3 regions of the Mesorhizobium sp. WSM4829 genome follow, and region 2 is predicted to be linked to each of the others. Evidence: predicted binding sites of a transcription regulator. Region 2 holds the regulator's gene; each other region holds the start of a gene.
The links. Region 2 encodes HrcA, which represses chaperone genes, less so after heat shock. Its sites were predicted from a motif close to GTTAGCACTCNCNNNNNGNGAGTGCTAAC; they were not measured.

Region 1 (3,272 bases), on a different contig from region 2:
TTGACGCGGTGATGCTCGTCGAGCGCGAGCGCCGCATCCTGGAGGCGGGCGCTGACCATGTCCATCACGTTGAGCATTTCTTTCCTGGCCTCGGATTTCGACCAGAAATGCAGAGTGAAAAGCTGCTCGGCGTCTTTCTCCCTGCCTGTTACCCAATCATAGACGCTGGTCCGGCCGAACGTCACATAGGGAAACGGGATGTTTTCCGGGACATGGTCGAATAGTTTTGCGCCGCCCAGCGCCGCTGACAGGGAACCGTCAGCGTCCAGCGCCTGGAACAAGGCCTTCTGCAACGCGGCAGCCGGCGCGGTCATTGTATTCTCCCTCGCCCGTCGCGGCTGAACAGGCCTTTGTGCCGTCAACGATTCGTGCTTGCAGCGTAGCCGCGTTGAGGTTGCTGCGCCAGATCAGGGGGATCTCAGGTGGCTACCCACACCTTTCATTTGACATGCAAGGCGTTTGAAAAACGGTGCTATGGAGTATTTGTTCTCCAGACCTTCGAGGTTGTTTTCGTGCGCGAGCCATCGCTGCTGCCTGTTTTCGGAAAGCTTGGGATCAAGACGCCAGTCGTCGTTGCGGCGGCGCCGACCATGTCGAAAAGCATTAAGAACATTGTGTCCCGCATGCGGGAGGTTCTGTCTTCATACGGAGGCCTAGCCTTGAAGCTGTTCGTCGTCGTTTGGACGGTCCTTGTCCTGGCGGCAGTGTTCTACATCACGCAGGCCTGACCAATCGCATTCATCGATCGGGGGCGGAAACGAAACGGATGCCGGAATGGCAAACCGCTACGCACTGCGCACGGAGCATCCGCACAGCTGGACCGTCTTCGATGGCTTCACCGGCCAGCCCGTCGAGCTTAAGCACCAGGTCTTGGTTGGTATGAACACGCGCGATGCAGACGCGATGGTCGGATCGGCTGAACAGCCGAGATGTCAAGCGACGGGCAAAGGCGGAGAGCAAGCCCTGATCCTGCCGCTAGGTTCACTCGGCACATTCGTGCGCCTGGATCGGATCTGGCGCGTTGGCCGTGAACGCGATGACGTTCGGGATTTAACGAAAATCGGCCGCCGTCAGCACATATATGCTCTTGCGGGTCCGGTCATAGGCATTCCTGGCGACGTCGTGGATGGAGCTGGAAGCCGTATCGAAGGCGGCGAGATAGGTGGCTTCTGCAGTTGGTGTCCCTGACTCTGCCTTCGAGATGGCATCCGTGGCGACGGAGAAGGAAATCTGGAACATGCCGTCATGGCCGACGAAGCGGATGCGTTTGCCCGCCTCGTCGTAGCTCCGGCTTCGATTGGGAAATGTCAGGCTCATGACTTGACCTCCGTTGATGCAACGTCTGCTTTCTTGATCGCCCGCGACGCCCGCTTTTTCTTGGGGGCGACGGGATTGAGGGCCTCCGCGGCGCGGTCGGCCTCTTCCTTGGCCAGCCGCAACGCCCGCAATCTTGCCGTCTTGATGGTCCTGGCCTTGGCCTCTGAAACATATTCGGCCGTTGCCTGATTGCGTTCCGCGGTTTTCTTCTGCTTCTCCATGAAGCGCGCTTCGGCTTTTTCCATGATGTTCTGGCTAACTTCCGCCATCGATCAAAACCTCCTTTTGGCTGCAATGATGAAAATGATTTTCTCCCTTAAAATAGTCACTCGATGTGGAAAAATCAAATTCTGACCTATTTTTGATCGAGCAAATTTCTGAAGCGAAAAGGCAAAATAATACTATTCAATGTTTTACGGCGGCCAACGAATATTTTTTGGCACTCCTATCTATCGAGTGCCAACGCGCCTATAGAAGGGAGCGGCCGCCTAAGCCGGCCCCAGAAAGAAGTTTCCATGAAATTCCGGCCACTCCACGATCGCGTCGTCATTCGGCGCGCCGAAAGCGACACCAAATCCAAGGGCGGCATCATCATCCCCGACAATGCCAAGGAAAAGCCGCAGGAAGGCGAAGTGATCGCCGTCGGGTCGGGCGCGCGTGACGAAAGCGGCGCGCTGATCGCGCTCGATGTCAAGGCCGGCGACCTCATCCTGTTCGGCAAATGGTCCGGCACCGAGGTCAAGATTGACGGAGAGGACCTTCTGATCATGAAGGAGGCCGACATCATGGGCATCATCGACAAGAGCGAGATGGGCATCATCGACAAGAGCGAGATGGGCATCATCGAGAAGACCGGGGCTGCCAAGAAGGCCGCCTGATTGGAGCGCCGCGCGTCTTGGACGCGCAAAGGACGCTCCAAATTTTTGATTCAGGCGGTGCTGACAGCGCCCTGCCGCAACCAACCGAACTGGAAAAAAGATGTCTGCCAAGGAAATCAAATTCTCCACCGATGCGCGTGACCGCATGCTGCGTGGCGTCGAAATCCTCAACAACGCCGTCAAGGTGACGCTCGGCCCCAAAGGCCGCAACGTCGTCATTGACAAGGCCTATGGCGCACCGCGCATCACCAAGGACGGGGTGGCGGTAGCCAAGGAAATCGAGCTTTCCGACAAATTCGAGAACATGGGCGCGCAGATGGTGCGCGAAGTGGCGTCGAAGACCAACGACCTTGCCGGCGACGGCACCACCACCGCCACGGTGCTTGCCGCTTCCATCTTGCGCGAGGGCGCCAAATTCGTTGCCGCCGGCATGAACCCGATGGACCTCAAGCGCGGCATCGACCTTGCCGTTACCGCTGTCGTCAAGGAAATCCAGGCACGCGCCAAGAAGGTCAAATCTTCCGGTGAAATCGCGCAGGTCGGCACCATTGCCGCCAATGGCGACACCACCGTTGGCGCCATGATCGCCAAGGCGATGGACAAGGTCGGCAATGACGGGGTCATCACCGTCGAGGAAGCCAAGACCGCCGACACCGAACTCGACGTCGTCGAGGGCATGCAGTTCGACCGCGGCTATCTCTCGCCCTATTTCGTCACCAATGCCGAGAAGATGCACGCCGAGCTGGAGGACCCTTACGTCCTCATCCATGAAAAGAAGCTCGGCAATCTGCAGGCGATGCTTCCGATCCTCGAAGCCGTGGTGCAAAGCGGCAAGCCGCTGCTGATCATCTCCGAGGACGTCGAAGGCGAAGCGCTGGCGACGCTGGTCGTCAACAAATTGCGAGGCGGCCTCAAGGTTGCGGCCGTCAAGGCGCCGGGCTTCGGTGACCGCCGCAAGTCTATGCTGGAAGACATCGCGGTGCTCACCGCCGGCCAGATGATTTCGGAGGACCTCGGCATCAAGCTCGAAAACATCACCATCGACATGCTAGGCCGCGCCAAGCGCGTGCTGATCGA
Region 2 (3,272 bases):
AAGCGCAGGAAACCGCAACCGCAGGCCGGCACAAATATGCCCTAAGCTCCCAGCCCTTCGAACAGGATCGTCGACAGATAGCGCTCGGCGAAGGATGGAATAACGACCACCAGGTTCTTGCCCTCGTTCTCCGGCCGCGAGCCGACGACGATCGCCGCCTGCAGGGCAGCGCCCGACGAGATGCCGACCGGCACGCCTTCGAGACGGGCGACGAGCCGCGCATTGGCGACCGAATCCTCGTTGGAGACCTTGACGATCTCGTCATAGATGGTCGTGTCGAGGATCTTCGGCGCGAAGCCGGCGCCGATGCCCTGGATCTTGTGCGGGCCGGGCTGGCCGCCCGACAGCACCGGCGAGGCTTCCGGCTCGACGGCGACGACATGCACGGAGGGCTTGCGCTGCTTCAGCACCTGGCCGACGCCGGTGATGGTGCCGCCGGTGCCGATGCCGGCGACGAAGATGTCGACTTCGCCACGAGTGTCGTTCCAGATTTCGTCGGCTGTGGTGCGGCGGTGAATTTCCGGATTGGCGGGATTTTCGAACTGCTGCGGAATGATGGCGTCGGGCAGTGTAGCGGCCAACTCGTCGGCCTTGGCGATGGCGCCTTTCATACCTTTCGGCCCTTCGGTCAGCACCAGTTCGGCGCCGAGCAGCGCCAGCATCTTGCGACGTTCGACCGACATGGTTTCCGGCATGGTCAGGATCAGCTTGTAGCCCTTGGCGGCGGCGGCGAAGGCGAGCGCAATGCCGGTGTTGCCCGAGGTTGGCTCGATCAGCGTGGTCCTGCCGGGCGCGATCCTGCCCGATGCCTCCAGCGCCTCGATCATCGAGACGCCGATGCGATCCTTGACCGAGCCGATCGGGTTGAAGAATTCGAGCTTGGCCAGCAGATTGGCGACGACGCCCTTTTCCCCGGCGAACTTGTCGAGCCGCACCAGCGGCGTGTCGCCGATCGTCTCGGTGATCGAATTGTAGATGCGGCCGCGGCCGGGCACAGGCACGGTGGTGGCGGGCTTGTTCATTGGTTTCGCTCCCAAGAGGTCAGATGGGCAAGGGTCAGGCAATCAAGTGAGTCAGGCAACTAAGTCTCGACCAGGCAGGATAAAGCCTTCGGCCGCGCAAGCTAGTCTGCCGTTTGAAAATATCCGACGGGGTCGCATGCTGAATACATCCTCGCCCGCAGGTGACGCGCCAGATGCAACCGCCGCCGTCCTCCGGGCACCGCAACACTTGCCGGTCGGCCCCAGATCGCGTCGCCGGAGACGACGAAGCCGGTCACGAGATCCTCATGCTCGCCGGTCGGCTAGCCGTCCTTGCACCTTTCGGGCTCAGTTCCCGGCGGCGTAGAAATCGTCGTCGAGGCGCTTTTCCAGCGCGACGAGATCGGCCGGCAGCGGCAGGCCCATGGCGCGCATCTCCCCCAGCTTTTCGCGCAACTGCTCCTGCACTTCATGCTGATCCTCGGGCTGGTTGATCATCTGCTCGAGCAACAGGCTGATCTGAGCCTTGAATGATTCCAGCGCCATTTTTTTCTCCTTGAGGTTCCCTTAAGCGTGTCGCGTTGGAAGGATCCCGTGCGACGCGCTTCGGTTTTTTGGGCGACATGCATTATCGCAGCATGCGGGAAATAAGCTGCGCGGTATAGTCGACCATCGGCACGATGCGTGCGTAGTTCAGCCGGGTCGGGCCGATAACGCCGAGCGCGCCGATGACGCGGGCGTCCTTGTCGCGATAGGGCGCCACGACCAGCGACGAGCCCGACAGCGAAAACAGCTTGTTCTCCGAGCCGATGAAGATGCGCACGCCGGAGCCTTCCTCGGCGAGGTCGAGAAGCTGGATCAGCCCGTCCTGCGTCTCCAGATCCTCGAACAAATGCCGCAGCAGCTCGATGTCGGCCTGGGCGGTGACATTTTCCAGCAGGTTGGCGCGACCGCGCACGATGAGACGCGCCGGCAAGCCGCTCTCGGCGCCTGCCCAGACCGCAAGGCCCTTCTCGACCAAATCCTGCGACAGCGTGTCGAGGGCGGCCCTGGTTTCTTCCTTGATGCGGGCGATCTCGACCCGCGCCTCGGCCAGCGTGCGACCGCGGATATGGGCGTTGAGGAAATTCGAGGCTTCGTGCAGTTGCGAGACGGTGATGCCGGCGGGCAGGTCGACGACGCGGTTTTCGACGTCGCCGTTCTGCGACACCAGCACGGCCAGCGCCTTGTTCGGCTCGAGCTGGATGAATTCGATATGTTTGAGCGCCACCTCGTTCTTGGCGGCAAGCACGAGGCCGGCGCCGCGCGACATGCCCGACAGCATCTGGCTCGCCTCGGTGAGCATGTGCTCCAGCGTCGCACCAGAGCCGGAGGCGCGTACCTGCGCCTCGATCGTGCGGCGCTCCTCGTCGGAGAGATCACCAAGCTCCATGAAGGCATCGACGAAGAAGCGCAGGCCGGCCTGGGTCGGCAATCGGCCGGCTGAGATATGCGGCGCGTAGATCAGGCCGAGATGCTCGAGATCGCTCATCACATTGCGGATGGTGGCCGGCGACAGCGAAGACGGCAGGATACGCGACAGGCTGCGCGAGCCGACCGGCTCGCCGTCCTTCAGATAGGAATCGACAATGCGCCGAAAGATGTCGCGCGAGCGCATGTCGAGCGATTGAAGGGCGGGCGATTGAAGCGCGGGGGATTGGAGCGCTGCCGCCGACTGGGAACCGGGATCGACTGCCTTGGTCATTCGAGCCAATTACCTCCGGCCCAAGGATATAGACATCGGCCGCGCCCGCGCAACTGGTCCATTTTCCTTTGCGCCTCTCGTCGCGTGCGGCTACAAGCCGGCCACGACTCCTAAAACGACAAGAAAGAAGCCTGAATGCGCCCTTCCAAACGCCAGTTCGACGAAATGCGCGCCATCTCCTTTGAGCGCGGCGTCTCCAAGCACGCGGAAGGCTCGTGCCTGGTGAAGTTCGGCGACACCCACGTGCTTTGCACCGCCAGCCTCGAGGAAAAGGTGCCGGGCTGGATGCGCAATTCCGGCAAGGGCTGGGTGACGGCGGAATACGGCATGCTGCCGCGCTCGACCGGCGAGCGCATGCGCCGCGAGGCTTCGGCTGGCAAGCAAGGCGGCCGCACGCTGGAAATCCAGAGGCTGATCGGCCGTTCGCTGCGCGCTGTGGTCGATCTGCAGGCGCTGGGCGAGCAGCAGATCACCGTCGACTGCGACGTGATCCAGGCCGATGGCGGCACGCGCACCGCCTCGATCACCGGCGGCTGGGTGGCGCTTTA
Region 3 (3,272 bases), on a different contig from region 2:
GAAATCAAGACCCAGATTCTGTCCCGCTGCCAGAATTTTTGTTGCCGGATTGTACTGGTAATGCCGGTTTCAACCGACGTTTGAGGGTCGCGCCGGCACGCCGCATGGAGGACATCATGACCATGACACGCGACGACATCATTTCGGTGCTGGGCCCGGTCGACGACGCCGTCATCGCCGACATCGCCTCGACCGGCGCGACGATCGAAGAGTTGCGCGAGGCCTTTGCCTGGGTCGGCGCCGATGAGGCGCTGGTCAACGAGGGCCGCCCGCTGCCGTCGGCAAGGGTGGCGACGCTGATCGGGCTTCTCGAACCGCCGGACGACGACATATAGCGCCGGGTTTCGGCAAGCAGACTGGGAGACGGGGGAGGTCTTGAAGCGTGCAGCCATACGAACCATCTCGTCAGTCGGGCGCCGATCGGGCTGCCTTCCTGTTATTCTCAAAAAGAAAAGGAGGAAGTGATGAACGACGTCCCATTTTCCGAGCCGATCACGCTGAAGCTCCAATCCGTCGGAGAGCGCAAGGTCGCCAGCAGCTGGGAAGCCATCGAATGCATGCAGCAATGGCCGGACCGGGCGCGCGGCCGCAACTGGCGCGCAGCCTATCGCGCCTGCCGCGACGCGCTCGACGGCTGGCGCACCGCCCGCGAAGCGCGCACCGCCTTCGTCAAGGCGGCGCGCACCGCCGGACTGCTGGTCACGGGACGTTAATCCACCTGAACATCAATCCACCTGAACGCCAATGATCCTGAAGCCGGGCGAACCTCAAGCCGGGGAACCTGAAGCCGGGGCGGACGCGCTGTGCTGCAGAGGCGGCGCCTTTCATGAGAAGCGCCGCCTTTTTTCTATTTCACTGCAGCGTAATGACGCCGTCCACCGCCCGCCATTCGGAGGGCTGAATCAGACGGTGATGGGCGACGCGCACAGAATGCAGCGGACCCTCGATCTCACGTTCCCAAAATTCGAGGAAATGCTTCAGCGTCGGGAAATCCGGGGCGATGTCGTATTGCTGCCAGATGAAGAGCTGCAGCAGGTCCCGATAGTCGGGAAGACGATAATGGATCTCTGCCGTCGTCAGGCCAAAACCCTGCATCTGGAGCCGGAATTCGTTGCTGACCTGGAACTCATTGCCGACCATGGCCGTCTCCTTTCCGAACGATCGGGCGTCCATCCTCCGCATGCAAAAACGCCTCCGCTTCCCCATCGGTTCCGGCCGCTGGCAGACGGTGCCGGGATCGACGACGATGTCGGAAGGTTGCGCCCCGATTTCAAGCCGCATCCGTCGTTTCAAATCCTGGAATAGCGCCATTATTACAGTGCGTTATTACAGTGCGTTGGCACTCGACAACGGCGAGTGCCAAAATTTTTTCGGCGTCCTCTTGAAAGGCTGGATAGGCAGACTAATTCGATAGGCGCGTGATGCCTGAGCAGGGGTCGCGCACCGTCGCACCGACCCACTGGTCGGCTGCGAAGGGAGGTCCAAGAAAATCTGTTTGTCCCATGAGGAGAACGACATGGCGTTCCGTCCATTGCATGACCGTATCCTGGTCCGCCGCATCGAGGTCGACGAGAAGACCGCGGGCGGCATCATCATTCCTGACACAGCCAAGGAGAAGCCGCAGGAAGGCGAGGTCATCGCCGCCGGTCCCGGCGCGCGCGACGATAGCGGACAGTTGCAGCCGCTCGACGTCAAGGTCGGCGACCGCATCCTGTTCGGCAAATGGTCGGGCACCGAGATCAAGCTCAACGGCGAGGACCTGCTCATCATGAAGGAAAGCGATGTGCTGGGCGTGATTGAAATGACCGACCAGATAAAAAAGAAGGCCGCCTGAGCGGGGCCTGAACAAGCAATCAGTCAACGAAAAGCTGCCTATTTGAAGGAGTTATCCAATGGCTGCCAAGGATGTGAAATTCCATACCGAAGCCCGCGAGAAGATGTTGCGCGGTGTCAACATCCTCGCGGACGCGGTGAAGGTGACGCTCGGTCCCAAGGGCCGCAATGTCATCCTCGACAAGTCGTTCGGCGCCCCGCGCATCACCAAGGACGGCGTTACCGTCGCCAAGGAAATCGAGCTTGAGGACAAGTTCGAGAACATGGGTGCGCAGATGGTGCGTGAGGTCGCCTCGAAGACCAGCGACGTCGCCGGCGACGGCACGACGACCGCGACCGTTCTGGCGCAGTCGATCGTCCAGGAAGGCGCCAAGGCGGTTGCCGCTGGCATGAACCCGATGGACCTGAAGCGCGGCATCGACAAGGCAGTCGACGCCATCGTCGCCGAACTCAAGGCCAATGCCCGCAAGGTGACAAGGAACGACGAGATCGCCCAGGTCGGCGCCATCTCGGCCAATGGCGATGCCGAGATCGGCCGCTTCCTCGCCGAAGCGATGGAAAAGGTCGGCAATGAGGGCGTCATCACGGTCGAGGAGGCCAAGACCGCCGAGACCGAGCTCGAAGTGGTCGAGGGCATGCAATTCGATCGCGGCTATCTCTCGCCTTATTTCATCACCAACCAGGACAAGATGCGCGTCGAGCTCGAAGAGCCCTATGTGCTGATCCACGAGAAGAAGCTGTCCAACCTGCAGGCCATGCTGCCGGTGCTCGAAGCCGCAGTGCAATCGAGCAAGCCGCTGCTGATCATCGCCGAGGATGTCGAAGGCGAGGCGCTGGCGACCTTGGTCGTCAACAAGCTGCGCGGTGGACTGAAGGTTGCCGCCGTCAAGGCGCCGGGTTTTGGTGACCGCCGCAAGGCGATGCTGGAAGACATCGCCATACTGACCGGCGGCACGGCAATCAGCGAGGATCTCGGCATCAAGCTCGAAAACGTCACGCTGGAGATGCTCGGCCGCGCCAAGAAGGTGCTGATCGAGAAGGAGAACACCACGATCGTCGACGGTGCCGGCCGCAAGGACGAGATCCAGGCACGCATCAGCCAGATCAAGGCGCAGATCGAGGAGACCACCTCCGACTATGACCGCGAGAAGCTGCAGGAGCGGCTGGCCAAGCTCGCCGGCGGCGTCGCCGTCATCCGCGTCGGCGGCTCGACCGAGGTCGAGGTCAAGGAGCGCAAGGACCGCGTCGACGACGCCATGCACGCCACCCGCGCTGCGGTCGAGGAAGGCATACTGCCCGGCGGCGGCGTGGCGCTGCTCAGGGCAGCGAAGGCGCTCGACAATGTCGCCGTCGACAATCCCGACCAGAAGACCGGCGTCGAGATCGTGCGTCGGGCCATCGAGCAGCCGGTGCGCCAGATCGCCGAGAATGCCGGTGCG

Region 1: the regulator HrcA is predicted to act here: its motif matches at 1,753-1,781, upstream of AC0L17_RS17865 (co-chaperone GroES).
Region 3: the regulator HrcA is predicted to act here: its motif matches at 1,336-1,364, upstream of AC0L17_RS20925 (co-chaperone GroES).

Annotation. Positions count from the first base shown of each region.
Region 1 covers NZ_JBVVQJ010000017.1:71,119-74,390, forward strand. Annotated here, with positions in the region: gene AC0L17_RS17845 (DUF3168 domain-containing protein) at 1-314, opposite strand, end outside; gene AC0L17_RS17850 (hypothetical protein) at 423-728, shown strand; gene AC0L17_RS17855 (DUF1488 family protein) at 1,051-1,317, opposite strand; gene AC0L17_RS17860 (hypothetical protein) at 1,314-1,586, opposite strand; gene AC0L17_RS17865 (co-chaperone GroES) at 1,833-2,195, shown strand; gene groL (chaperonin GroEL) at 2,296-3,272, shown strand, end outside.
Region 2 covers NZ_JBVVQJ010000001.1:146,839-150,110, reverse strand. Annotated here, with positions in the region: gene cysK (cysteine synthase A) at 42-1,022, opposite strand; gene AC0L17_RS00555 (hypothetical protein) at 1,329-1,526, opposite strand; gene hrcA (heat-inducible transcriptional repressor HrcA) at 1,609-2,724, opposite strand; gene rph (ribonuclease PH) at 2,860-3,272, shown strand, end outside.
Region 3 covers NZ_JBVVQJ010000022.1:59,490-62,761, forward strand. Annotated here, with positions in the region: gene AC0L17_RS20910 (hypothetical protein) at 117-335, shown strand; gene AC0L17_RS20915 (DUF982 domain-containing protein) at 465-713, shown strand; gene AC0L17_RS20920 (usg protein) at 853-1,140, opposite strand; gene AC0L17_RS20925 (co-chaperone GroES) at 1,517-1,834, shown strand; gene groL (chaperonin GroEL) at 1,893-3,272, shown strand, end outside.